3 regions of the Salinarimonas sp. genome follow, and region 1 is predicted to be linked to each of the others. Evidence: predicted binding sites of a transcription regulator. Region 1 holds the regulator's gene; each other region holds the start of a gene.
The links. The regulator LexA, encoded in region 1, represses DNA repair genes until DNA is damaged. The targets are predictions, from matches to a motif close to TGTTCNNNNTGTGTTCNG.
Positions count from the first base shown of each region.

Region 2: parE (DNA topoisomerase IV subunit B) is a predicted target of LexA. The motif match lies at 3,036-3,053, and genes of this name have one in related genera.
Region 3: recA (recombinase RecA) is a predicted target of LexA. The motif match lies at 1,749-1,766, and genes of this name have one in related genera.

Region 1 is NZ_CP157794.1:841,329-845,700, reverse strand. Features, by position in the region: gene ABL310_RS03905 (alpha/beta fold hydrolase) at 1-761, opposite strand, end outside; gene lexA (transcriptional repressor LexA) at 955-1,659, opposite strand; gene glp (gephyrin-like molybdotransferase Glp) at 1,823-3,049, opposite strand; gene moaC (cyclic pyranopterin monophosphate synthase MoaC) at 3,065-3,544, opposite strand; gene trpC (indole-3-glycerol phosphate synthase TrpC) at 3,541-4,338, opposite strand; gene trpD (anthranilate phosphoribosyltransferase) at 4,349-4,372, opposite strand, start outside.
Region 2 is NZ_CP157794.1:3,011,064-3,015,435, reverse strand. Features, by position in the region: gene ABL310_RS13985 (hypothetical protein) at 1-345, shown strand, start outside; gene ABL310_RS13980 (hypothetical protein) at 508-834, opposite strand; gene ABL310_RS13975 (sodium:calcium antiporter) at 986-2,002, shown strand; gene ABL310_RS13970 (PRC-barrel domain-containing protein) at 2,097-2,906, opposite strand; gene parE (DNA topoisomerase IV subunit B) at 3,121-4,372, shown strand, end outside.
Region 3 is NZ_CP157794.1:2,248,817-2,253,188, reverse strand. Features, by position in the region: gene ABL310_RS10425 (nicotinamide-nucleotide amidohydrolase family protein) at 1-465, shown strand, start outside; gene recA (recombinase RecA) at 596-1,687, opposite strand; gene cckA (cell cycle histidine kinase CckA) at 2,008-4,372, opposite strand, start outside.

The DNA.
Region 1 (4,372 bases):
AGCAGCCGCATCACGACGTCCGGCGCCTCGACATGGGCGTTGTGGCCGAGATCGGGCAGGACGACCGCGCCCGGATCGGTGCGCGTCATCGCCTCGCGCGAGACCATCGGATCCCGCTCGCCGGCGGCGAGCGCCAGCGGCGCGCGGCAGCCGCGCATGAGCGCATCGATCGAGGGGCCGACCGCCCCGAAGGCGGCCGGGTCGAAGGCCGCCGCGAAGCCGCCCTCGCGCTCGAGGACGCCGTGGGCGGCGGTCTCGGAGCCGGGGTCGACGAGACCGGCGAGGCCGGCGATCTTGAGGGCGTGCTCCGTGGCCTCGCCGCGCGCGGCGAAGAGCTTCGGCGGCTTGGCGGCGAGCCTGCGTGCGCCGTCCTCCTCGTCGGCCGACCAGTCGAGCTTGACGCCCAGCCCGACGACGCGCGCGGGCGGCGGGCCGTAGAGGCCGGAGCCGAGGAGCGCGCCGATCACCCCGCCGAAGGAATGGCCGAGAACGATCGTCTTTTCCGGGTTCTCACCGTCGAGAAGAAGGGCGATGTCGGCCGCGTGGACGCCGTATCCGTAGGGGCCGTGCATGACGGAGCGCCCGTGGCCGCGGAAGTCCGGCGCGAGCCAGCGCCGCCCGCTCGCCGCGGCGAGGGGCGCGAGTCCGGCGAAAACCGCCGCGTTGGCGGCGAGCCCGTGGAGGAGCACGACGAGCTCCTCGCCCTCCCCGCCCCGCGCATGCCAGATCCCGTTCGCGCTCGTCGTTCCCTCGAATGCCATCTGTGTCCTCGCCCGTCTCGTTCGCCGTCGCGCGCAGGTCTCTACGCGCAGATCGCCTCGTTGAGAAAGGCGTGTTTCGGCGCGATTGCGCGGGCGTTTGCAGATCGACTGGCGCATCCCCTCCGGTCCGCGGCTGCGCCGCGGCCCACCTCCCCTGCGGGGAGATGGCGACAGCGCCCCGTCTACGCGTCGCTCAGTACCGCCGGAACAGGCTCACCAGCTTGCCCTGGATCTTCACGCGGTCGGGGCCCAGCACCCGCGTCTCGTAGGCGGGGTTCGCCGCCTCGAGCGCGATGGAGGAGCCGCGGCGGCGGAAGCGCTTGAGGGTCGCCTCCTCGTCGTCGATCAGGGCGACGATGATGTCCCCCGTATTGGCGACGTCCTGGCGGCGGACGACGACGATGTCGCCGTCCAGGATGCCGGCCTCGATCATCGAATCGCCGCGTACCTCCAGCGCGAAATGCTCGCCCGAGGCGATCATGTCCGGCGAGACCGTGATCGAATGGCTCTGCGACTGGATCGCCGAGATCGGCACGCCGGCTGCGATGCGGCCCATGACCGGGATCTGCACGCCGCGCTCCTCGTCGGAGAGAACCGGCGGCGGCGCGGCCTTCGGCTTCGCCGCGAGCCCGCCCTCGACGACGGAGGGATTGAAGCGGCCACGCGGCGCGGAGACGCCGAGCCCTTCGGGCAGGCGCACCACCTCGAGCGCGCGGGCGCGGTTCGGCAGGCGGCGGATGAAGCCCCGCTCCTCGAGCGCGGTGATCAGCCGGTGAATGCCGGACTTGGACTTGAGATCGAGTGCGTCCTTCATCTCGTCGAAAGAGGGCGGGACGCCGGTCTCCCGCACCCGCTCGTGGATGAAGCGAAGCAGTTCGTGCTGTTTGCGCGTGAGCATGGGCACCCCGTCTTGGAGCCTCTTGGAGCCTTCCGCGACCGCCGGCCGAATCGCCGATACGATCTCCCGGAAAACAAACGCGGAACTTATACCCGTTCCCCATGCGTTCCGCAACCCCCGCAGCGGCGAGTCGTCGCGCCAGGATGAACGCCCGGCCCTTCGCTCACATCATTCCGGCGAGCCGCACGATCTCCACGACCTCGCCGACCTCCCGCGCGGGGTCCCGCACCGGCCGGACGATGAGCGCCTCGGCCCGGGCGAGCACGCCGAGCATCGACGAATCCTGAACGGGAAAGGGCGTCGCCTCCGGCAGCGCGCCGGGCCGCGGGGCGAGGGCGGCGCGCACGTAATCCTCGCGGCCGTCGTTCTCGCCGATCGCGCTCCCCAGCACGGCCGATTCGCTCGGCAGGCGCCCGGCCGCGGGGTCGCCGAGCAGGGCGCGGATCGCCGGGCGCAGGAACAGGAGCCCGCAGACCATCGACGAGACCGGGTTCCCCGGCAGCCCGAGGAACAGCGTGCCGTCGAGCGTGCCGTGCATCAGCGGCTTGCCCGGGCGCATGGCGATCTTCCAGAAGCCGAGATCCATGCCCGCCTCGCGCAGGGTCTCCTGCACGAGGTCGTGCGCGCCGACCGAGGCGCCGCCGAGCGTCACCAGGATGTCCGCACCGGCGGCGCGGGCGGCCGCGAGCTTCTCGCCGATCGCCGGCTTCGTGTCGCGCGCGATGCCGAGCGGCAGCGCCGCGCCGCCGGCAGCCTCCACCAGGGCGGCCAGCGCGACGAGGTTCGAGGCGACGATCTGGTCCGGGCCCGGCTCCTCGCCGGGCATGACGAGCTCGTCGCCGGTGGCGATCAGCGCGACCTTCGGGCGACGGCGCACGGGCAGCGCGGGATGGTTCATCGCGGCCGCGAGCGCCAGGGCGCGCGGGTCGAGCGCGCGCCCGGCGGGGATCAGCACGTCGCCCTCGGCGAAGTCGAGCCCGCGCGGGCGCACGAACCGGCCCGCGGCCGCGCTCTCCAGGACGCGCACGCGTCCGTTCTCGAGAGGCTGCGCATTCTCCTGGATGACGATCGTGTCGGCGCCGTCGGGCAGCGGTGCGCCGGTGAAGATGCGCACGGCCTCCCCGGCCCCCACCCGCCCGGAGAAGCGCCGGCCCGCCGCGCTCTCGCCGACGATGGCGAGCTCGACGGGCGCCGTGGCCACGTCGGCGGCGCGCACCGCCCAGCCGTCCATGGCGGAGGCGGCGAAGGGCGGCTGCGTGCGGGTCGCGACCACGTCCTCGGCCAGCGTGCGGCCGAAGCAGGCCTCGAGCGGCAGGCGCTCGGCGGGAAGGGCTGCGCCGGCGGCGGCGATGATGCGGGCGCGGGCCTCGGCGACGGGGAGCAGGCTCACGACGCGCCCCCTCCCCTAGCCGTCGGCCCGGTAGGTCCCGGAGCGGCCCCCGGTCTTCTCGAGGAGCCGCACGCCCTCGATGCGCATGCCTTTGTCGGCGGCCTTGACCATGTCGTAGATCGTGAGGCACGCGACGGAGACGGCGGTGAGCGCCTCCATCTCGACGCCGGTCTGCCCGGCGACCTTCACCTCGGCCACGACGCGCACGCCCGGCAGCGCCTCGTCGATCGCGCAGTCGACCCGCACCTTGGAGATCATCAAGGGGTGGCACAGCGGGATCAGCTCGTGCGTGCGCTTGGCCGCCATGATGCCGGCGAGGCGGGCGACGCCGAGCACGTCGCCCTTCTTGGCGTCCCCCGCGCGGATGACGGCGATGGTCTCGGGCTTCGTGATCACCACGCCCTCGGCGATCGCCGTGCGGGAAGTGACGTCCTTGTCCGCGACGTCGACCATGTTGGCGGCGCCGGAGGCGTCGATATGGCTGAGCTCGCTCACGCGGCCTCTCCCAGCAACGTGCGGGTCGCGGCCGTCACGTCGTCCTGGCGCATCAGGCTCTCGCCGACGAGGAAGGCGCGGATGCCCGCCGCCTCCAGCCGCGCGATGTCGGCCGGGGTGAAGATGCCGCTCTCGCCGATGACGATGCGGTCGGACGGGATCAGCGGGGCGAGGCTCTCGGCGACGGAAAGCGAGACCTCGAAGGTGCGGAGGTTACGATTGTTGATGCCGATGAGCCGGGCGGGCAGCTCCAGCGCGCGCTCGAGCTCGGGGGCGTCGTGCACCTCGACGAGGGCGTCCATGCCGAGATCGTGCGCGGCCAAGACGAGGTCGCGGGCGGCGGCGTCCGACACGCTCGCCATGATGACGAGGATGGCGTCGGCGCCCCAGGCCCGGGCCTCCATGACCTGATAGGGCTCGAACAGGAAGTCCTTGCGCAGGGCGGGAAGCGCGCAGGCGTCCTTGGCGGCGGCGAGGAATTCCGGGCGACCCTGGAAGGAGGGCGTGTCGGTGAGCACCGAGAGGCAGGCCGCGCCGCCGGCCTCGTAGGCGCGCGCCAGCGCCGGCGGGTCGAAATCGGCGCGGATGAGGCCCTTCGAGGGGCTCGCCTTCTTGATCTCGGCGATGAGCGCCGGGCGGCCGGCCTCGATCGTCGCGCTGAGCGCCGCCGCGAAGCCCCGCGGCGGTGCGGCGTCGCGGGCCCGGCGCGCCATCTCGGCGGGTGCGGTCGCGGCCTTGGCGGCGGCGATCTCCTCGCGCTTGTAGGCCTCGATCTTCGACAGGATATCGCTCATCGCCCGGCCCTCACGCCTGGGAGGCGCGCACGAG
Region 2 (4,372 bases), 2.2 Mb from region 1:
GACGCGACTACCCCGACGGCCGGCGTGGCGGTCGCGTCCGAAGCGAAAGCCGTCGCGGCCGACGCCGCGCCGGAGGAGAAGGCCGACGCCGTCGGCTCGCGGCCGCCCGCGCTCGCCGCGCCCCGTGGCGAGCCGGACGACCTCAAGCGCATCAACGGCATCGGGCCCACCAACGAGAAGAAGCTCAACGCGCTGGGCGTCTATCATCTCGACCAGATCGCCGCCTGGGACGACGCCCAGGTGCGATGGGTCGGCGCCTATCTCGCCTTTCCGGGGCGGATCGAGCGCGAGGACTGGGTCGGGCAGGCCAAGGCGATGGCGGGGTCCGACGCCGCCACCGCCTGAGCCGGCGCGGCGCGACGGACCGGGCCTGCGCCCGAACCGTCCGAAAGCATCCGCCATGACATCGAGCGAGACGATAGCGAGCCGTCGGCGCCTTGCGCCGGCGGCTTTCGCCGTTTCCGACGCCGCCGCCCGACGCCGCCGCCCGCCGCGTCGACCGGGACCTCACGCCGCCCGTGTCAGCCGCCTGCGGTTCGCGCGCACGCGCCGGCGATAGAGGCGCACGACGTCCTCCGCGGCAGTCGAGCCCCGGCCGGTCAAGGCGGCGCGGGCGACGAGGTATTGTGCATCGGCGAGCGCCGCGAGCTTCTCGGGCACGAGGAGGTGCGTCTCCTGCGCGGGAACGGCGCCGGTGGCGAGCCCCACGAGCCGCAGCCCGATCACCGCCTGCGCCTCGAAGCCGAGCCGCGCGCTCGCCATCCAGAGGTCGAGCCAGGGATCGAGGGAGAGCCGCTGGAGGCGGGCGAGGGAGGAGAACGCGCTCACGGTCATCGGGTCGCTTTCGTGGTGCGGCGCGGGAGGGGCCGCGGCGGGGTGGCAACCCGCCGCCGGGCGATCGGTTCGCGTCCGGCGGGATCAGCTTAACCCTTCGGTCGTTGTCGCGGGAGCCCCTCCCGCCGCATTTCCGGAGCGCTTCCGCTGCATGCCCGTCGACCTCGCCGCCCTGCCTCTCTGGCTCGTCGCACTCGTGTTCGCCGCCGCGGCGGCCGTCGTCTGGCTCGCCGGCACGCGGCTCGCCGGCGCCGCGGACGCCATCGCCGAGGAATACGGGCTCGGCCAGGCCCTGGTGGGCATGCTGCTGCTCGGCGCCGTCACCTCGCTGCCGGAGATCGCCGTCTCGGTGTCGGCCGGGCTCTCGGGTGAAGCGTCGCTCGCGATCAACAACCTGCTCGGCGGCGTGGCGATGCAGGTGGTGCTCATCGCCTTCGCGGACGCGCTGGTCGGCGGGCGCGCCATCACCGGCGAGGCGGCGCGGCCGAGCCTGCTGCTGCAGCCGGTGCTCTGCGCGGCGCTCCTCGCGCTCCTCGCCGGCGGGATCGCCGCGGGGGAGGTGGCCGTGATGGGCGTCGGCGCCTGGAGCGCGGCGACCTTCGCGGCGGGGATCGTCTTCTTGGTGATCGTCTCGCGCAGCCACGGGCGCGAGCTGCCCGCCGACGGCGGTCGGCGCGCCCGGCGCAAGGGCACGCACGGCCTTCCCGCGCCCGTCGCAATGGTGGGACTGCTCGCGCCGATCCTCGTCGTCGCGGGCTATCTGCTCGCACGCGCGGGCGACGTCCTCGCCGAGCAGACCGGGATCGGCGAGGCCTATGTCGGCCTCGTCCTCGTCTCCCTCGCAACGTCCCTGCCGGAGGTCTCGACCCTGTACGGGGCCGTGCGGCGCGGTCGCTACCGCATGGCCATGGGCGACATCTTCGGCACCAACATCTTCGATGTCGGCCTCGTCTTCGTGGTCGATCTCGCCTATCGCGAGGGTCCGGCCCTGGCCGAGGTCGGCGCCTTCTCCGTCGTCGCGGCGCTGCTCGGCGCGGTCCTGACGCTGATCTACGCCGCCGGCCTCATCGAGCGCGCGGACCGCAAGCTCGCCCGGCTCGGTGTGGACAGCTGGGCGGTGCTCGCAGCCTATGCCGGTGGTCTGGCGCTCCTGTGGACGCTCAGATGAGGAGGGGCGACGGCCCGATCCGCCGCCGGCGAGGGGAAGGCGCGGTGCACGAGGGGATGCCTCCTCGCGACCGCGCCCCTTCCTCTCCCGAGCGTCACTGCGGCTGGGCGGGGGCCGTGTCGTCCTCGGCAGGCGGCGGCGTGGCGCCGGTGGCCTCGACGGGCTGCGTCGGGGTCTCGACCTCGGCTTCGGTCTCCGCCTGACCCTCGGCCCGGCCCTGCTGGTCGAGGCGGGCGAAGTCCGGGGCCTGCTGGAGCTCCTCGCGTGTATAGTCGACGAGGATGTGCCGGATGTCGGTCCCGCCGGTCATGGCGAGGCCCCGGCCGGTCTGCGCGGCGGGCGGCTGCGTCGCGCCGGCTTCCTCGGTCGCCTCGGCCTCGCCCTCGAAGATCACCTCGATCGCCTCGCTGGGGATCGCGACGCGCTTCTCGCCGATGCCGAGAAAGCCGCCGACCCCCACGACGACGCCGAGGATCCGCCCGTCGGCGGTGACGAGCATGTCCTCCACCGAGCCGAGATCCTCGTCGCCGGCGGTGCGCACCTCGGCGTCCATCAGCTCGGAGGCCATGAGGTGGTTCTGGCCCTGGCGGGCGATGAAGCCTCCCTGGAGCTCGACGTCGCCGCCCATGGGTTGCGTGTCGGCCTCGACGGTCTCGACCTGGACCTCGACCGGCTCGGACGTGGTGTCGGTCTCGGCCTGGATCGGCTGCGGCTCGCCGGCCGGCTCGCCGGTCTGCGCCTGGCCGGTCGTGCTCCCCTCGGGAGCCGGCGGCATCACCTGCATCGTCTCCGTCGCGGAGGACGGCTGGTCGGACGCGCCGGACGTGCCGGACTGCGCCAGCGCGGGCCCCGCGAGGAGGAGCGCGGAGAGCGCGCAGGCGGTGGTGAACGAATGACGCTTCATCGGGGGATACTCCCAATCACGCTTCCTCCATGTGGAAGCGCAGCCCGAACGCCGGATGCGATCCCGGCGTTCCCGCCCTATCTGTGGAGAACCCGTGGCGAGAGCGCCCGGCGCGCATTCGGCTTTTGCGGTTTGTGATTTGTTCTCGTATAGAGGCGGGTGGCGTCCCGTTTGCGGGCGGGGTGCGATTCGGGTCGGTCGGGACGGAGTGGGCATGGCGAACGGGGACGATCTCTTCGAAGGCGGTGCGGCGCGCAAGCTGGAGGCGCAGCAGCAGGCGCCGGCCAAGCGCGGCGCGCGCGCGGCGGAGAAGGCGACCGGCGCGATCGGGGAGGCCGGCTACGACGCCTCCGCCATCGAGGTGCTGGAGGGGCTCGAGCCCGTGCGCCGGCGCCCCGGCATGTATATCGGCGGCACCGACGAGAAGGCGCTCCACCATCTCTTCGCCGAGGTGATCGACAACTCCATGGACGAGGCCGTGGCGGGCCATGCGAGCTTCATCGAGGTGGAGCTCGGCGCCGACGGCTTCCTCACCGTCACCGACAACGGCCGCGGCATCCCGGTGGACCCGCACCCCAAGTTCCCCGGCAAGTCCGCGCTCGAGGTGATCCTCACCACGCTGCATGCGGGCGGCAAGTTCGATTCGAAGGTCTACGAGACCTCCGGCGGCCTGCACGGGGTCGGCGTCTCGGTGGTCAACGCGCTCTCCGAGCGGCTCGAGGTCGAGGTCGCCCGCGGGCAGACGCTCTACCGCCAGGTCTATTCCCGCGGCCTGCCGCTCGGCCCGCTGGAGACGGTCGGCCGGGTGCACAACCGCCGCGGAACGCGAGTGCGCTTCAAGCCGGACCCGGAGATCTTCGGCCCGCAGGTGAAGTTCTCGCCGCTGCGCCTGTTCAAGATGGCGCGCTCCAAGTCCTACCTCTTCGGCGGCGTCGAGATCCGCTGGCGTTGCGACGCCTCGCTGGTGGTGCCGGGGGAAGGCTTCACCGAGGAGGCGACGTTCAAGTTTCCCAACGGCTTGAGGGACTATCTTCAGGCCGAGATCGAGGGCAAGGACCTGGTCGTCGACCAGATTTTCGCCGGAAAGGTCTCGAGACCCGGCGGCCACGGCTCGCTCGAATGGGCGGTGGCCTGGCTCGCCACCGGCGAGGACGGCTTCTCCTCCTCCTATTGCAACACGATCCCGACGCCGGAGGGCGGCACGCACGAGTCCGGGTTGCGCATCGCGCTGCTGCGGGGCCTGCGCGAGCACGCCGAGCGCGTCAACCAGACGAAGCGCATGAGCGCGGTGACGGCGGACGACGTCATGGTCACCTGCGCCGCCATGCTCTCGGTCTTCATCCGCGAGCCCGAGTTCCAGGGGCAGACCAAGGACAAGCTCGCGACGCTCGAGGCCTCGCGCATCGTCGAGAGCGCGGTGCGCGACGCCTTCGACCATTGGCTCGCCGCCTCTCCCGCGCAGGCCG
Region 3 (4,372 bases), 1.4 Mb from region 1:
GCGCTGCTCGACGCCTACAAGACCGCGGGGCTGACGATCGCGACCGCCGAAAGCTGCACGGGCGGGCTGATCGCAGGGCTGCTCACCGATATCCCGGGCTCGTCCTCGGTGGTGGAGCGCGGCTTCGTGACCTATTCCAACGAGGCGAAGAGCGAATGCCTCGGCGTGTCGGCCGACACCCTCCTCGCGCACGGCGCCGTGAGCGAGGCGACGGCGCGCGCCATGGCCGAGGGTGCGCTCGCGGCCTCGCGCGCCGACGTCGCGGTGTCCGTCACGGGGATCGCCGGACCCGGCGGCGGCTCGGCCGAGAAGCCGGTGGGCCTCGTCCACCTCGCCTGCGCGAGGCGCGGCGGCGAGACGCGTCACCGCGTCGTGCGCTACGGCGACCTCGGCCGCTCCATGGTGCGCCTGCGCACGGTGGCCGATGCGCTCGACCTGCTCGAGGACGCGTTGCCCGGAAGCTGACCGGCGACCGGCGGCGGGCGACCGGCAGGGCCGACCGAGCGGCCTCACGCAGCGGCCTCAGGCCGTCGCGGCCGACGCGCCCGCTCCGGATGCCCCGGCCGCGCGCTCCGCCCTGGAGCGCGCGCCGCGATCAGGCCTCGCCCTCGTCGAGATCCTCCGCCGTCGGCGTCGCCTCGTCCAGGATGCGATCGGCGAGCACGCCGGAATTCTGGCGGATGGCGGTCTCGATGCGCTGGGCGACGTCGGGATTGTCCTTCAGGAAGGTCTTGGCGTTCTCCCGGCCCTGACCGAGCCGCTGGCTGTCGTAGGAGAACCAGGCGCCGGACTTCTCGACGATGCCGCCCTTCACCCCGAGATCGAGCAGCTCGCCGACCTTGGAGATCCCCTCGCCGTACATGATGTCGAACTCGACCTGCTTGAACGGCGGGGCGACCTTGTTCTTGACGACCTTGACGCGCACCTGGTTGCCGATCGCCTCGTCGCGGTCCTTGAGCGTCGAGGTGCGGCGGATGTCGAGGCGCACCGAGGCGTAGAACTTGAGCGCGTTGCCGCCCGTCGTGGTCTCGGGCGAGCCGTACATGACGCCGATCTTCATGCGGATCTGGTTGATGAAGATCACCATGGTCTTCGAGCGCGAGATCGAGCCCGTGAGCTTGCGCAGGGCCTGCGACATCAGGCGCGCCTGCAGCCCCGGCTGCACCTCGCCCATCTCGCCCTCGATCTCCGCGCGCGGCGTGAGCGCCGCCACCGAATCGACCACGAGCACGTCCACCGCGCCGGAGCGCACCAGCGTGTCGGTGATCTCGAGCGCCTGCTCGCCGGTGTCCGGCTGGGAGATCAGCAGGTCGTCGAGATTGACGCCGAGCTTCCTCGCATAGACCGGATCGAGCGCGTGCTCGGCGTCGACGAAGGCGCACACGCCGCCCTTCTTCTGCGCCTCGGCGATCGTGTGGAGCGCGAGCGTCGTCTTGCCCGAGGATTCGGGCCCGTAGATCTCGACGATCCGCCCGCGCGGCAGGCCGCCGACGCCGAGCGCGACGTCGAGCCCGAGCGAGCCCGTGGAGACGGTCTCGATCTCGACGGGCTGCTGGTTCTTGCCCATCCGCATGATCGAGCCCTTGCCGAAGGCGCGCTCGATCTGGGAGAGCGCCGCGTCGAGCGCCTTCGTCTTGTCCTTGTCCATGGAGGAACCTTCCACCAGCCTCAGCGAGGTCTGAGCCATATCGCGAATCCCTTATTGCACGGGGTGGAGACGAATCTCAACGCGGCGTCGACACCACCAAAGTACCCGATTTGTTCCCCCATGCAAGCACTAAAACGAAATGAGAACGAGAAAGGCCCGTTCATGCGCGGGCGCGCTCCGCGCCGGCGCGAGGCCGGGCCCGCGCGCGCGTTTCGGGCTCGCCGCTTGCGCACAGGCAAGGTCCGGGAGGGCGGGGCGCGACGCGGTCCCGCGCGTCTCGCCGCCTCCCGCATCCACAGGAAAGGCGTCCGCCGCGACGCTTGCGCGCAGGCCGCCGCCGGGAGCCCGCCGGCCGCCCGTCAGCGCGCCATCGTCTCCTTCACCGTCTCGACCAGCTGCTTCAAGGTGAAGGGCTTGGGCAGGAAGGCGAAGTCCTCGCCCTCGGGCAGGTTCTTCTTGAAGGCGTCCTCGGCGTAGCCGGAGACGAACACGACCTTGAGGTCGGGACGGGTCTTGCGCAATTCGCGCAGGAGCGAGGGCCCGTCCATCTCGGGCATCACCACGTCGGAGACGACGAGGTCGACCGGCGTCTCCGCCTCCTCGATCACCTCGAGCGCCTCGACGCCCGAGGCCGCCTCGAGCACGGTGTAGCCGCGGGCGGTGAGGGCGCGGGCGTTGACGGCCCGCACGGGGTCCTCGTCCTCGACGAGGAGGACGACGCCCTGGCCCGTGAGGTCGGCGGCGGGGCGCTTGTAGACGTCCAGGCGCTCGGCGGCGACCTCGGCGGAGGTCTGCACGTGGCGCGGCAGGTAGACCTTGAAGGACGCGCCCTCCCCCGGCTTCGAATCGACGTAGACGAAGCCGTTCGACTGCTTGACGATGCCGAACACGGTCGAGAGGCCGAGCCCGGTGCCCTTGCCGATCTCCTTGGTGGTGAAGAAGGGCTCGAAGATCTTGTCGATCACCGCGGGCGGGATGCCGGTGCCGGTGTCGGCGACCTCGATGAGCACGTAGTCCGCCGCCGGCATGCCTCGGCGCTCGAGCCGGCCGGCCTCCTCGGCGGCGACGTTGGCCGTGCGGATGGTGAGCCGGCCGCCGTCGGGCATGGCGTCGCGGGCGTTGACGGCGAGGTTGATGACCACCTGCTCGAGCTGGTGCACGTCCGCCTTGATCGGCCACAGGTCGCGCCCGTGGCGCAGGTCGAGCTCCACGCGCTCGCCCAAGAGGCGCTTGAGCAGCATCGTCAGGTCGGACATGGTCTCGCCGAGATCGAGCACCTCCGGCCGCAGCGTCTGGCGCCGCGAGAAGGCGAGCAGCTGCCGCACCAGGCTCGCGGCCCGGTTCGCGTTCTGCTTGATCTGCATGATGTCCTGGAAGGCGGGATCGGTCGGCCGATGGTTCGCCAGAAGCAGGTCCGAGTAGCCGATGATGGCCTGGAGCACGTTGTTGAAGTCGTGCGCGACGCCGCCGGCGAGCTGGCCCACGGCCTGCATCTTCTGCGCCTGGGCGAACTGCGTCTCGAGCTGGCGCTGCTCGGTGGTCTCGAGCGCGTAGACGATCGCCGCCTCGCCCTCCCCGTCGCTCTCGCTCACGGGGCTCGTCCAGATCCGGGCGGACCGCTCGCTCGGACCGGCGACCGTGATCTCCACGGGCTCGGCCGCGCGGGATTCGCCGGCCGCGTCGAGAGCGCCGGCGAGCGCCTCGCGGTCGCGCTCGAGCACGCGGTCGAGCAGGCTCGGCTCCTCGCCCCCGGGCTCGGCGCGGGGCATCGTCCCGAACAGCCGCACGAAGGGGGCGTTGGCGCGCAGGATGCGCCCGTCGCGCCCGAGCGTCGCGATCGCGATGGGGGTATTGTTGAAGAAGCGCGCGAAGCGCACCTCCGCCGCCCGCTGGGCGTCGGCCGAGCTCTCCTCGCCGGCGGAGCGGTTCAGCACGAGGGTGCGGGAGGCGCCGCGCTCGCCGTCCATGCCGAAGGCGACCCGGTGGTAGAGGCGCGCCGGCAGCGCCTGCCCGCCGCGCCGCAGCATGTCGATGTCGAAGCTCTCGGTGCGCACCTCGCCCGGCGCGCCGTCGACGGACGCGAGCAGCGTCGCCACGTCGCCGGGCACCATGTCGTCGAGCGCGAGGCCGCCGGAGCCGACCTTGGCGAGGTCGTGATCGAGCCAGGCGGCGAGCGTCGCGTTCATGTAGGCGACGGAGCCGTCGGGCTCGACGGAGAAGAAGCCGGCGGGCGCGTGATCCAGGTAGTCGATGGCGTGCTGGAGCTCCTGGAAGACGTTCTCGTGGCGCTCGCGCTCGTGCGTCACGTCGGCGATGGACCAGAGCACGGCGGGCTTGCCGCCGGGACGCGGCAGCGGGCGCACGCGCACGCGGTACCAGCCGTAATCGGCGCGCCCGCCGAGCGCCGGCGAGAGGCGGATCTCCTCGGCGAGCGCCCGCTCCTCGCGGGCGGCCTGGGCGAGCCGGTAGATCGCCTCGGACACTTCCGGCGCGCCGACGAAGAGCCGCTCGACGGTGCGCACGTCCGAGAGGTCCCCCGCGCCCGCGAACGAGAGATAGGCCTCGTTGGCGTAGGCGATGCGCCCGTCGGCCTCCACGGCGACGAGGCCCTCCGAGGAGGTGTCCGCCATGGCCTTGGTCAGGTCGTTGCGCGCGCCCTGCCCCGCGAAGTGCAGCGCGCCGATGGCGTAGGCGGTGACGAAGAACACGCCGGCCATGGCGAGC